One region of the Bradyrhizobium paxllaeri genome, then DNA from elsewhere that is predicted to be linked to it. Evidence: riboswitches for the same ligand, from Rfam matches in the RefSeq annotation. Region 1 holds a riboswitch; each other region holds the start of a gene.
The links. A riboswitch is a leader RNA that binds a small molecule or an ion and turns the genes downstream of it on or off. The one in region 1 is predicted to bind cobalamin.
Positions count from the first base shown of each region.

Region 1 (3,515 bases):
CGGAGCGCAGCCTTCAACCGTGTTTCAATATCGGCAAGCGCCACGGATGACACCAGGTCGCTCTTCGAGAGCACGACAAGGTCGGCACAGGCCAGTTGATCTTCAAACACCTCCTCGATCGGGTCGTCATGATCGATCGAGTCGTCCGCGGCACGCTGGTCTGCGACCGCGTCCTCATCGAGCGTAACCCAACCTTCCGAAAGCGCCAGCGCATCGACGACGGTAACGACACCGTCAACCGTGGCGCGCGTTTTCACCGCCGGCCATGCGAATGCCTTCAGCAGGGGTTGCGGCAACGCCAGGCCTGAAGTCTCGATGACAATGGCATCGAGCGGCTTGTCGCGCCCCAACAGCAGTTCCATTGTCGGAATGAAGTCATCCGCCACCGTGCAGCAGATGCAGCCATTGGTAAGTTCGATGACGTCACCCGGCGCGCAGGCGTTCGCTGCGCATTCTTCCACGAGGCCGCCGTCGAAACCAGCGTCACCGAATTCATTGACGACGACGGCGATGCGGCGTCCATCCGCCTGGGTCAGCAGCGAGCGCAGCAAGGTGGTCTTACCAGCGCCAAGAAACCCAGTCAGCACGGTAACCGGAACACGCAACATATTTTCACTCTCCTTGAGATTAGCGCTTGAGCCAGAGCGGAAGTCCGGCTGCCATGAACACAACTTGCGGAACGGCTGCGGCGACGGCCTGGTTCAGTCGCCCCTGCGCATCGCGAAACGCCCGGCCGAGCGGCGTTTCCGGCACCAGCCCAAGACCGACTTCGTTCGAGACAAAAATGACGGGATGCTTTGCGACGTCGAGAAATTGCGTCAAACGGCGGGCTTCGACCTCTAGATCGCGCCCGGCGAACATCAGGTTTGACAGCCACAGAGTGAGACAGTCTACCAGCACGACGCGATTGCGCGTCGCCTCGCGCATCAACGCGTCGACCAGCGCCAGCGGCTCTTCAATGGTGATCCAGCCCTCGCCGCGGCGGGCGCGATGCAACGCAATCCGGCTCTTCATCTCCTCGTCGCCGGCGGTAGCCGTCGCGACATAGACCTTCGCCAGCGTGCTGGCGCTTACGAGCGATTCGGCAAACGCGGATTTGCCGGAGCGGGCGCCACCCAGCACCAAGGTAGTAGCCAGACCCGTCATTTCGGTGCGCGTCCGTCGTCCGGTGACCAACGGATGGGAGGCACCCGTGCCACCATGCCCTTTCGCAGCACCTCGGCGCGTTCCCGCCAGGGGACCAGACCGAAATCGGCTTTTTGGTAGGATTGCACGAAAGATACCAGCGCCGCCGTGCCGCTTTCGGTCTGCAGATCGCCAAACAGGAATGTGTATCCGTCGGGACTCGTGACCGCTACCGTCGCCGGGCGCTTGCAAACGCTGAGGCATTGCACCGCGCGGACGGCAACGTTGGCGTCGTCCTTCCCGATCGCGGCTTGCACCGCGGCGTACATCTCCGGGCCGACCACAGCACCGCCATCCGCAGTCTTGCAGGTGATGCAAACACTCACGACGACGGGCCCGTCAGGCAGGTTGGCCTGCGGCTGTTCGATCAAGGCTTGACCAGCGGGTTGAGTAGCGCTGTCGCGATCCATCATCTGCTCGTATCATGGCCTTGCGGCCGCGAGCTTTGTTGGGTCGCGCGCGACGGCAAACGGCGCCATCGGGCTCGCTCCCGTCCGGTGCACCCCGCCCAGACGCCTCCAAAGCACAGTTCGTGATGGCAGGTCTCCTGGCTCGCGAGTCACTGCCCGTAGCCGCCTTCCCGGGATTTCCCAGTGGCACCGGCGCGGGCTCGTCGCTTACAGTTGCGGGGGCAGCGCCGGCGTTGAGGTTTCTCGCACCGGCTTCCCTTTTCACCTTCCTGGCGGAAGGACCATCGCCGATGACGCTAACCGCCGAAGATGCTCCGGTCAACGGCGGTTGACCCGTCCGCAGAGTTGCGTCAGGTACCGCATTGACAAGAAAGAACCTGATGTCCAACGCCGCCGCCGAAACTTTCCAAAGTATAATCAAATACTTGCGGATGTGCCTTGCGCACGGATCGACCGCAGGGCGAAGCCGCCGCGATCGCAGGCATATTCGTCCGTCGCAAGCGGCGCTCGGTGATCGGCGCGTAGAATGATAGCTGCCCCTCCTCCGCGCGGTCTCATGATAGCTGCTCCTCGATCCGGCAGCGGCAAGACTACTTTGACGATCGGACTTCTCCGGGCTTTCCGAAGACGTGGAGTTCGCGTGGCCGGCGCAAAATGCGGACCGGACTATATCGACGCGGCCTTTCATGGTGCAGCTTGCGGCCAGCCTGGCGTCAGTCTCGATAGCTGGGCGATGAAACCTGGCCTTATCGCACAGCTTGCAACCGAAGCTGCGAAGGACAGCGATCTGCTGATCTGTGAAGCGTCCATGGGCTTGTTCGATGGCGTTCCCGTTCAACCCGGTCGAAGCGGCTCATCCGCGGATGTGGCTGCTGCGCTCGACCTTCCCGTGGTGCTCGTGCTCGATGTCAGCGCGCAATCGCAATCTGCGGGCGCAATCGCAAAGGGGTTTATGACCTTTGATGAACGGGTGAAGATCGCGGGCATCGTTCTGAACCGCGTTGCCAGTGAAAGGCATCTTCGCCTGGTAAGTGATGGAATTTCCAGACTTGCGATTCCCATCCTGGGCAGCCTGCCAAAATCCGACGGCATGGCGTTGCCGGAGCGCCATTTGGGATTGGTACAGGCCGGCGAAACTCCGGAGCTGGAAAGCAAACTGGACGCGATGGCGGAGTTCGTGGCCCAACACGTGCAGATGGACGAGCTCTTCGGATGCGCGGAAGAATTTCTTCCCTCGCAGACCGGCACATACGCGGCAGCGCTGCAGCCGCCGGGACAGCGCATCGCGATCGCTCACGACGAGGCGTTTTCTTTTACATATCGTCACATCCTGGATGGATGGCGTAACAGCGGCGCGGAAATACAAACATTCTCGCCGCTCGCTGATGAGCTTCCGCCAGCTGACTGCGATATTTGCTGGCTGCCGGGGGGATATCCGGAGCTTCACGCCGCGCAAATTGCATCGGCGAGCCGTTTTCTTGAGGGGCTGCGACACTTCGCGGCCACCAAGCCCGTTCACGGCGAATGCGGCGGCTACATGATCCTGGGCGAAACCCTGACCGACGCGGCGGGAACAACCTATCCAATGGCGGGACTTCTCGGCGTTCAAACGAGCTTGTCCAAACCGAAAATGCATCTCGGCTACAGGGAAGCGCGCCTTGCAGCCTCCGGGTGTCTCGGGCCCGCGGGAACGAAGCTGAAGGGACATGAATTCCATTATGCTGAGGTCACTGCTCATGGCGCGGACGAGCCGTTCGCCTTTGTCGCCGACGCTTACGGCAGCGATTTCGCGCCCACGGGAAGCCGCCGTGGCCAGGTGACCGGCAGCTTCTTTCACATCATCGCGGAATCCTGATGCCCCACCCTGACCAGCAAAGCACAGCAAGCCGCGAGCCACTCGCCGGTGCAAACCTTTCGACG
Region 1 is NZ_CP042968.1:2,837,540-2,841,054, reverse strand. It holds gene cobW (cobalamin biosynthesis protein CobW) at 1-608, opposite strand, end outside; gene cobU (bifunctional adenosylcobinamide kinase/adenosylcobinamide-phosphate guanylyltransferase) at 628-1,146, opposite strand; gene LMTR21_RS13325 (DUF1636 domain-containing protein) at 1,143-1,595, opposite strand; cobalamin riboswitch at 1,706-1,896, opposite strand; gene LMTR21_RS13320 (cobyrinic acid a,c-diamide synthase CobB) at 2,122-3,450, shown strand; gene bluB (5,6-dimethylbenzimidazole synthase) at 3,450-3,515, shown strand, end outside.

Region 2 (3,515 bases), 2.7 Mb from region 1:
CCTGGCTCCGCCCGAGTCGACGAACCACTCGGCAAGCGCGAGCGCAACGCTTACCGCTCCTGTCCGCGAGACGGGACGACCATGCTCCGCACCGTCGGCACGCACGATCAGCTCTCCCGCGGTGCTGCGCTCGATGCGGATGTCGGCGGAGGCGCCGGCCAGCGCGGGCTCTGTGCTGCAATCAACGGCGAAGCCGAATTTGGTCGGCAGGCCGGGCGGTCCCATCACAAGCCCGTGTTCAAGTTCTGCTGCGAGAAAACAGGTATCGTCACTGGCGCTCCAGAAGGGCGTGACAAGGATGTTGCGCCGCGCTTCCGACTCCGCATCGGGATCGAGCAAGTGCAGCCGTGAGAGTTCCTCGATCAAGGGCCGATGACCTTGATCACTGACACCCCTGATTTGCAGGTTGCCCCGGCTGGTCAGATCGATCAGGCCGTTGCCGTAGCGCTTGGACAGCGCCGCAATTCCCGCTGCCTGCTTCGGAGCCAGCCGGCCACCGTGCGGCCGGATGCGAACCACGAGCCCATCTCCCGACCGCATCGGCCGTAAGGCGCTGGGGCACCAGCCCTTGATCGCAACAGCGCTCATGAAGCCTCCCGCAGCGCGGCCGCAATCGAATTGCGCCGTGTCCTCCAGGGCGAAGCTTGATTCAAACGGGTGAAGCAAGTCTCGATCGCCGCAAGCGCCGCCGGATTCTCGCGCGCCATGAAAGTGCGCACGTTGTCGCTGCCAAGCATCGCGTCGTAATAGAGATCGAAGAGATGCGTGGGCACCGCATCGGCAAGATGTGCAAAGCTGGCCATATGCTCTAGCGTGGCAGCGATTTCCGCCGCGCCCTGAAAGCCGTGGCGCATCATGCCGGACATCCATTTCGGTTGGCCGCACGCGCACGCACAACGCGCGAAATTTCCTCGGTCAACGAGCGAGCACGCGGCTGATCGGGATGTGTCGCGTAGGTGGTAGAGCGATGGTGTGGCCGCGCCGAGGCGCGCCGCCGCGGCCGCAAGGCCCGCCTCATGCACGGCATAGTCTGCGGCGAGCAGCAGATCCGTTTCATGGTAATCGGTGAAAATGCGGGCAAGCGATTGTTTGCGGAAGATCTCCGGCCGGCTGCGCCACGGCACGACGCCGTCGGCCGCCGCCGCATAGGCCGCAGCACCGGCGATCACGTCCGGCGCGTTTATGTCGGACAGGCGGCCGCAGACGTAAGACCACTGTCCAGGCGCGCTGAGCGCGACCGAGCAACCCTGGCTACAAGCAGACAGGCATTCGACCGGAACCACGTGGACGTCTTCCGGCACGCCGGCGAGAATGGCGCTGTGCAGACGCGCGCCTGGCGTGATTTTGCCTTCTCTTACGGGTTGGTCGGCACGGCAGGTGATGCAGACATGAAGCGTGACGGTCATCGCCCTCCTCGATTTTTGGCGGAGGCGATGAGGCGCACGAACCGGAGACACTACGGTTCGTTGCCGTCGCGGAGCACCCCGTCCGCCGGTCCCAAGTCTCTGCGCTGGCAGGTCTCCCGGCTTGCGGAGCAGGTTTTCCCTTCGATCTCCACCTTCCCAACCCTTGACGGGTCAGTGGCTCCTAGAGATCTCTCCGGTCACGGTCGCGGGGGCGGCTGCGCTTCAGGTCCAAGCTTTGCGGCTAGAGCCCTATCGCATTCCCTCTTCGCCTGTCCTAGGACAGGAACCAACGCCACCCCACCATTTGCCCAAGCGTGCAGCTTGTCAAGCCATAGGAGCGTGCTCATGACTTCCGAACCTGATGCCGCTGAGGACGAAACTGTGACCTCTGAAGCCTCGCTGGACGCCCGCCATGCGGCCAAATGGCGAAGAAAAAAAGCAGCGCGCGACCGGATGATAGCCGCCAAGAGCGGTGAGAAGGGACTCATCATCGTCCATACCTGCGCGAGCAAAGGGAAATCCTCCTCGGCTCTCGGCATGATCATGCGGTGCGTTGCGCATGGCTTTCCCTGCGCCATGATGCAATTCATCAAAGGTGCGTGGGACACCGGCGAGCGCCCGCTGCTGACCGGACATTTTGGTGAATTGTGTCGCGCCAACTGGGAATATCGGCGATCGGCGAAGGAATTTACCACTCCACGATAGCGCCCAGGTTTCAACTTTCCATCCAGAGCCTTCATCGCGTGTCAACTCGTAGGTCAACAAATCAGGATGCTGACCGCGATGCATTTGATGCGAACCTGGCGATTGGCCGAAGCGCAACGTGGTAAATGCCATGCCTGTCCTTAGGAAAAAAGCTTTTCTGCCGGCCCACTATCGTTGCGGAATAATAGGCCGCTGACAGACATCAACTAATCCGATGGGCCGTTCTGGGACCTATCGATGGATTGGTGCGAGGACGCGGCGCCGACCCCTGAATTCATGGGCGTGAGTGAGATCAAATGCAAGATCTGCAAGCTGGCGCTCCTGCTCGCCAAAAAAAATGCCCGGCCCCCTTTTCGGCGGCCGGGCGGAAGTCAGTCTGGGGGGGAGCGACGCTGCTACACATCGCACCAGCTTCCGCCGGCAGAGGGAGGGTGCCGGCGGTTCATTTACGGCGAGGGCATTCGCCGTTAACTTTAGCCACGGGAAGGCCGATATACGTTCCAAATGAAATCAGGTTTCGCTTCCTTCTGCTCTATTCAGGGAATTCGGCGCAACGATCGCGTGAAGCTCGACAAGTGCGTCGGTCACGTAATCTTGAGGCGGTCATCAAAGATATGCTTCAAGATGAACCCCACGGAAAAGAGGCTGTCCGCCAATGCTTCGCCCGCCTGTGATCACTCATCCGCCATGGAAGTGACGCCGAGTGTGTGTGCCATTTGCACCAGACTATGCGCGCTTTCTAACAGCATTCCGCAAAACTGGTGAAATCGATTGTTTCGATGGGATGCATCTATGCTGTTGATACATAAAGACATGCGTTCAGCGACCCTTGTCTAAATCGCCTCATTCGCGCAGGACGCTCTGGTGACCAGGCGTAAGCTCTGGCCGAATTGCAGTCCATTTTACCAAGACATCGCGGTGGCCGACTTTTTTGCGTGGCCTCGGACCGTTTCCCACCTGCAAGGCCCGCTGCGTGTTTGCGCTGCTTTCGGATCAGCCAGCGCACGCGGCGGAAACCCCACAATTGCGAGTCTAGGGCTCAATCGCGAAAGACCGCTGAGAGGGCATGTTGGCCGACGGCTGGTGCGAAGCTGCTCATCGAGGCTTGCACGGACACGGCTCGCAAACAGCGAAGCACCCAGCTCATCATGGCGCAGGATTGTTTGGTGGCCGACAAAGTCTCGCTACGCAACGTGGTAATTGCGACACTATTCTCAATCCAAGAATGTCGCGCGGCCGTTCCCTGGGCCGACTAGACGCAGATCATCGGCAGCTTTCGAGCGGCACGTCGTTTGCAAGGGTGATATTGGGCATGGACACGGACCTTCAGCCGTGCCGATGCCCGCAACCTTCAGGTTGCAGCCCGACGCACCTCTTGCTTTTCCCTTTAGCAAAGTGCGTCGG
Region 2 is NZ_CP042968.1:5,530,753-5,534,267, forward strand. It holds gene cobG (precorrin-3B synthase) at 1-588, opposite strand, end outside; gene LMTR21_RS41185 (cobaltochelatase subunit CobN) at 585-1,022, opposite strand; partial or broken gene LMTR21_RS41190 (DUF1636 family protein) at 1,071-1,406, opposite strand; cobalamin riboswitch at 1,496-1,712, opposite strand; partial or broken gene LMTR21_RS26385 (cob(I)yrinic acid a,c-diamide adenosyltransferase) at 1,752-2,060, shown strand.
Region 2: it holds a riboswitch for cobalamin, as region 1 does, so the genes downstream of both, LMTR21_RS41190 (DUF1636 family protein) here and LMTR21_RS13325 (DUF1636 domain-containing protein) in region 1, are expected to answer to the same signal.

Region 3 (3,515 bases), 3.4 Mb from region 1:
CAGCACCAGCGCGACCCGCTGATTCCAGCCGGTCTTGGTGATGCCCTCCGAGGGAAAGGCGCGGGTACCGGCAACGGGTTTCAGCGCGATACCACCGCGCGGGGTCACCGCGGAAACAGCTTCGTCCGACTGGACGAGGCGCACTGGTTCGCCCTGATCGCGCGAAAACTCGGCGATGGCGCCGAAAGTGCCGAGGCTCCATTGCGTATCGGGATTGGCTATTTCCCGCCGCAGAAGATCGATGGCGGCGGCACTCATCGCCGGAACGGACGCGGTTCAGGCATGAAAGATATTCTCCCCGGCAATAAGCGAAAGGAGAATACCTTCTCGTCAGGTCAGGACAAGCCGGCCCGGCTTGTCGCCGAACCGGCGGCTCGGGTCAGAACGTCGCGCCGGCCTTCACCATGAAGGTGCGGCCGGCGAGCGGGTAGGCCGAGAAGCGGCCGGGCGTGAACGAACTGGCGATCGCGTAGTCATAGTAGAGTGCGTTGAACAGATTGTTCACGCCCACCGACCAGAAGAAGCGATCGTAGGCGCCGCTCAGTTTCAGATCGACGGTGGCGTCCGCCGGAATACGCCGCTGGGTGTTGGCCTGGTCATTGTCCATGAAGCGTTCGCTCCAGGCGCGCACCGTGGCATCGAACACCAGGTAATTCTGCCAGATGTTCCAGGTCACGCCGCCGCTCGCGGTGTAGCGGGACACCAGCGGCACGTCGTTGCCGGCGAACTCCCCTTCGCGAAACACCGCGCGGGTATAGGCCACGCCGCCGCGGAGCGTCACCGTGTCGCTGACGCGCAGCGAAGCGCTGGTCTCGGAGCCGTAGCGGCGGGTCGGATCGAGGTTGACGTTGAAAAACAGCGCCGGGATGAAATGGATCTCGTTCTCGAGATCCATGTTGTAGATGCTCGATTGCATCTGGAAGCCACCGCTCTTGATGCGGAATCCGCCCTCGATGTCGTACGAGGTCTGGGTCTTCAACTGGAAAGTCCCTGGAACGAAGAAGGGACCGTTGGAGACGCGCTCGTCGACGGTCGGGGTTCGGAATGCGCGCGCGGCGCGGCCGAATACCGAGAACACGCTATTGAAGCGATGCTCGAGGCCAACATGCAGCGCATATTGCGTTTCGTTGCTGTCCAACGGAGAGGCCGCGGGGCTGCAATTGAAGAACATGGCGCAACCGGGCGCATTGGGATCGAACCGATCCCGGGCACTCAGGCTGGTGTTTTGAATCCTGGCGCCATAGGAGAAATCGGTCGTCGGCAACAGGCCAAGAGTGTGCTGCCAGTAGCCGGCCAGCGTCTGTTGCGACAGGTCGTAGATATGGGTCGGCGCAAGGCCTTTGAACGCTCCGCGATCCTGATTGAATGTCGCGTCGTAATAATCGATGCCGGTCAGGATCTGCGAGGGAACTCCGAAGATCGAGTGCTTGACGCTCAATCGCGGCGTGATCGACCAGGTCAGCAATGATGCGTCGTTATAAGTGGAGGAGAAACTCGGAAGCGGCGAGGCAAACGGCACAGCGCCGAAGAAACCGCTTTGCGTGTCCTTCTTCCGAACGCCGCCGTCGACGATCAGGTCGATGCCGTTCATGATTGTCTTGGTAAAGCCGGTGGTGGCGCTGGCGCCCTGCTGGTTGCCGTAATCGAACGGCGTGGCGGCGCCCCGGCGGTTTGTCACCAGCTCATTGACGCCGATCGAGGGATCTACGATGCGACCGCCGGGGAATCCGAGCTTCTGGTCGTCGCCGGTCACCGTCAGGAAGGCCTTGAGGTCGGGCGTGGTGTAATTGAGATTGCCGACCCCGTTCTTCTGGTCGAGCGCGTTGTTTTCGCGATAGCCGTCGGACTTGATGGCGTTGCCATAAAATGACGTCGACCACGGCCCCGTATTCGTCGCCACGGAGAGATTGGCCAGACGCTGGTTGAAGGAACCGACGCCGGCCTCCGCGCGCATGGCAACTGGCGGGCCGCCAACGCCGTTCTTCAGGACGATATTGATGACGCCGCCGACTGCATTGTCTCCGTAAAGCACCGCGCCGCTGTTGCCGCGCGTGATTTCAATACGCTCGATCGAATCGCGCGGAATGGTCGAAAAATCGACGCCGGCCATGTCGATGTCGTTGAGCCTTCGGCCGTTGATGAGCACCAGGGTATTTGACGTTGCGAACGCGCCGAATCCGCGGAGGTCGACGCTGGTCTTGGCGCCGTTGACGCCGCCAAACAGGCTGGTCAGCTGCACACCGGGCGTTTGCGCGATGATTTCCTGCAACGTTTGTGCGGGCGAATGAGCGATCTCATCGGCGGTAATTACGGTCGACGCAGTACCGACGATGCCGGAGAACTGCCGGCCGCCGCTGCCATCAGCGCCTTGCGAAGCGCTTTGCGATGAGGCGTCCGAGCCCGTCCCGGCTGCTGGCCGCCTACCGGTCGAGGGCGCTGCCGCCGGGACGACGCGGCGCGAGGTCGATCCTTCATCGGTGGTCGGTTTGGCGCGGGTCCGGTTCGGGTCGGTGGGCGAGGTGACCTCGATTGGCGGCAATTGCTCAGGCGGCGTCTGCGCCTCTGCTCCGGAAATGCCGAGCGATACGATCGGTAGGAGAAAACTGGAGGTAAGCCAGACGCGGCGGCGCTTGGCGGCTCTGCTGATGGAAGACATGGTTCAGACCCCGGTATGACGTCAGTGGCACGTCACAGCGAACCAAGTCTCACCGTATGCTAACCGAGCTTAGGTGAAGCTAATGCCTGTACTCCCCGACCGACATCTTCGCGTGTGACCACGGCTGACGGCAGGTCTCCTGGCTCGCGGGTCGTTACCCCATCGTCGCCTTCCCAGGACCGAGATGCCCAGTGGCGTGTGACGAAGGATTCGCCGCTTACAGTTGCGGGGGCAGCCGCGGAATTGGGGGATCTCCCCGCACCGCATTCCCTTTTGATCCCCAAACGGGAACCGTCGGGAACTATGGTAGAAGTTCGTCAAAGTTCGAGTCAATCCGCTCCGGCGCGCCCAGCAATCCCTACTGGACGAGTGCGCTATTTTTGCCGCATGAGCACGCGTGCCCGTCTCTGTACCAGAGCGCGCAAACCTGCTTTAGGACCATCGATGAGTGTTGAGGCCGTAACCCTGACCAACGAGATTGCCGCGCGCCGGCGGATCGGCGCGGTGGCCGCGCTTTCCGTCCTCGTTGTGTTCCTGATGCTGATTTCGCTCGGCATCGGGCCGGTGCGGCTGTCGCCGCTTTCAGTGGCGCAGGCGCTGTTGGGCGCCGGCAGCGACGTGTCGCAGGTGATCGTGCGGGAGATCCGCCTGCCGCGCACGCTGCTGGCGCTCGCGATCGGCGCCATTCTCGGCCTGTCGGGCGCATCGTTGCAGGGCTTGCTCCGCAATCCGCTGGCCTCGCCCTCGCTGTTCGGCGCGCCGCAATCGGCCGCCTTCGGCGCCGTGCTGGTGATTGCGCTGGGGCTCGCCGATGTGCGCTCCTACGCGCTGCCGGTCGCAGCAATTGTCGCGGCGTTCT
Region 3 is NZ_CP042968.1:7,833,818-7,837,332, reverse strand. It holds gene LMTR21_RS37530 (DUF6925 family protein) at 1-258, opposite strand, end outside; gene LMTR21_RS37525 (TonB-dependent receptor) at 380-2,656, opposite strand; cobalamin riboswitch at 2,769-2,967, opposite strand; gene LMTR21_RS37520 (FecCD family ABC transporter permease) at 3,101-3,515, shown strand, end outside.
Region 3: it holds a riboswitch for cobalamin, as region 1 does, so the genes downstream of both, LMTR21_RS37525 (TonB-dependent receptor) here and LMTR21_RS13325 (DUF1636 domain-containing protein) in region 1, are expected to answer to the same signal.

Region 4 (3,515 bases), 2.7 Mb from region 1:
GTTCTTGCGCGGTTTGGCGGTAATTTTTGTGCATGTCTCGCATCTTTTGTGCAAAGATGATTAACTGGACGCAGCGTTCAGCTCGACGTATCGGTCGGTCTACCGCGATAAGCCCGGATACCTAGGGAGGTCACCGTTCCCTTCTTTGTTCAGGCGGGATGTCGTTTCGGCGACACTCATCACGGGTTTCGGTGATCTATTACAAGCCTGTACGTGACGTGCACTGCGAGTTCAGAATCGTAAGCAGCTACAGGCCTATGGGAATGTCAACGTAGCGCATCGATGGGGCGTCCGCCGGACCGAGCTGGTCCGAAGCCGACAGGCAAGCCGCAAGTGCTGCCGATGTCTGCTCTATGGCCTGCAAATGGCGAAGCATCACGTGGATATGGCGCGGCCAAACTGGTCGTTTCGGAGTGCGACGGTGGACGGTTCAAGTCCGCAGACGACAGAATGGATGACATGCCGCTCGAAGGCCACGAGATCGGGGGTGCCCGTAACTTTCAAGCAAGGCCCAGGAAGGTGATGCGACAGTCGTGTCTGAACGGTCGTTTTTGGCCAAGGTGGTCGCGGAGCCGATGCAGGCGATAGAGATGCGCGCAGGTGGGCAACCTTCGGTCAATGGCTACGTCAGCGCATGGGTACGGCGATGCGACAGTAAGTTTCGGCAAGATATGGGTGTGCCTCGCGATATAGCATATAGGCGCGTGCAGAGTTGGAGGCGGGCGCCTACCGATTTTTCCCGCGGCGCTCACTACCGCGGAAATGTTCGTGCCTTTGCCGAGCGGATGCCGGGCGTGCCGCTGCTCGCCAACGTGACCGCCTTCGGCAAGACGCCGTTTCTTTGCGGCGGCAGAATTCGAGATAACTAATCAATGGTGATCTGGCTCGTGTCTGCGCTGCGGGTGGCGAATAAGGCGCAGGAAGATGTGTAAGCTTCGATCGCGCGACCGCCGCACCCACAAGATTGTCGATCGAATCCAGACGTGCGCCCAACTCTATGCCACGATCGGGCCACACGAGGACGAGGCTAGATGCCTCCGTTCTCCAGACAGTCGCTCCGAAAACCGCACAAAGAATTATCGAGAGGTTGACGGAACAGTCCTCTTGCAGGTAATCGGAGATGTCGAGGTTCTCCGGATGGATCCGGAGCTAAGAGGGAAGCCGGTGCGATGCCGGCGCTGCCCCCGCAACTGTAAGCGGCGAGCCGCTGTCCAATAGATGCCACTGAAGCCACGCGGCTTCGGGAAGGTCGGATACCGGCGATGACCCGCGAGCCAGGAGACCTGGCCCGACAACATATTCGTCCACGGGCGGGGTGTCCCGGTGGTGCGCCAAGCAGTTGCCGCTTTCGGTGGCTTTTCTGCACGCGTCCGCCATGGCCTTTGCTCCCAACATGGGGTTGAAGCTATGTCTCTTCTCTCGATTCCTGTCGCTACCCTCGGTACGCCGCGCATGGGTCCGCGCCGCGAACTCAAACTCGCGCTCGAGAGCTATTGGGCCGGAAAATCTGACGAAACGCAGCTTCTTGAGGCCGCGGCTGCGCTTCGCGCCGCCAACTGGGCGCGGCAGAAATCGCTCGGCGTAACCGTTATTCCTTCAAACGACTTCTCGCTTTATGACCATGTGCTCGATACCAGCGTGATGGTCGGTGCCATTCCGGAAATTTACGGTTGGAGTGCAGGCCCTGTTTCGCTCAAAACCTACTTTGCGATGGCACGGGGCGCGCAGCGCGATGAGCATGATGCGAATTGCGGTCACGCCGAGCACGGCGCGGCAGCGCAGGAGATGACCAAATGGTTCGACACCAATTATCACTACATAGTGCCGGAATATCACAAGGATCAGACCTTCACGCTTTCCTCTCGCAAGCCGATCGAGGAGTACGAAGAAGCGAAAAACCTGGGTTATCAGACGCGCCCGGTGCTGGTTGGTCCGGTCACCTTTCTCAAGCTCGGCAAGAGCGCCGATCCTGCATTCGATACGCTGTTGCTTCTCGATAGGCTGCTGCCGGTCTATGTAGATGTTCTCCGCGAACTCACCTTAAGGGGCGCCGAGTGGGTGCAACTGGACGAGCCATGTTTGGTCCTGGACCTCGATGCTGCCACACGCGACGCGCTGCGCCGGACCTACACCCATCTGGCCAAAAAGGTTCCCGACGTGAAGATCATGCTCGCTACCTATTTTGGAACGATCGGCGATAACCTGGAAGCCGCTTTGACGTTGCCGGTCGCGGGCCTTCACATCGACCTGGTCCGCGCCCCTGAGCAGTTGGACGTGATTGTCGCCGACGCTCGAAGGGATCTTGTCATTTCCCTCGGAGTCGTCGATGGCCGCAATGTCTGGCGTTCGAATCTTCCAGCAGTGCTCGACCGGCTCGAACCTGCCATCGCAAAGCTCGGCAAGGACCGCGTGCAGATTGCACCCTCATGCTCGCTGCTTCATGTCCCGATCGACCTCGAACTAGAGACCGATCTCGATCTCGATGTGAAAAGCTGGCTTGCTTTCTCCGTCCAGAAGATCGGAGAACTCGCAACGCTGGGACGCGTGCTGGCTAAAGGATGGGAGGAAGCGGCGGATGTACTTGAGGCCTCGGAGGCCGCGGCCGTCGGGCGCGAAACGTCACCCAACGTTCACAATGCGAACGTCGCCAAGCGAATGGCTGCAATCGATGGCAGCATGCAGCGTCGTCACAGTCCTTTCGCCCGGCGCGCCGAGGTTCAGCGGGCGCGGTTCGGATTGCCGACATTTCCAACGACGACGATCGGATCGTTCCCGCAGACGCTGGAGGTCCGCAACGCCCGCGCAGCCCATTTGCGGGGAACGATGAGCGACGCACAATACGAGCAGTTTCTCAAGGAGGAGACGGCGCGTGCGGTGCGCTGGCAGGAAGACATTGGTCTCGACGTTCTCGTGCATGGAGAGTTCGAGCGCAATGACATGGTGCAGTATTTCGGTGAGCGGCTGTCCGGCTTCGCATTCACCAAGCATGGTTGGGTTCAGTCCTACGGCTCGCGATATGTCCGGCCGCCCATCCTGTTTGGCGACGTCTCCCGGCCGACGCCGATGGCGATGGAGTGGTGGCGCTTCGCGCAATCGCTGACCAAGAAGCCACTGAAGGCGATGCTGACAGGGCCGGTGACGATCCTGAACTGGTCATTCGTCCGTGATGATATTCCACGGAGCGAAGCATGTCATCAGATCGCGCTCGCGATACGTGACGAGGTGATCGATCTGGAGAGGTCCGGCGCGATGATGATCCAGATTGACGAGGCTGCGCTCCGAGAAGGATTGCCGCTGCGCAAGTCACAATGGAAGACCTACCTCGGCTGGGCAGTAGACAGCTTCCGCATCTGCTCGTCTGGGGTGGCCGACGAGACCCAGATCCACACCCATATGTGTTATTCCGAGTTCAACGACATCATCGATGCGATCGCGGCAATGGATGCCGATGTCATCTCGATCGAGACGTCACGGTCAAAAATGCAGCTGCTTGATGCCTTCAAGAGCTACAAATA
Region 4 is NZ_CP042968.1:5,544,684-5,548,198, reverse strand. It holds cobalamin riboswitch at 1,110-1,305, shown strand; gene metE (5-methyltetrahydropteroyltriglutamate--homocysteine S-methyltransferase) at 1,408-3,515, shown strand, end outside.
Region 4: it holds a riboswitch for cobalamin, as region 1 does, so the genes downstream of both, metE (5-methyltetrahydropteroyltriglutamate--homocysteine S-methyltransferase) here and LMTR21_RS13325 (DUF1636 domain-containing protein) in region 1, are expected to answer to the same signal.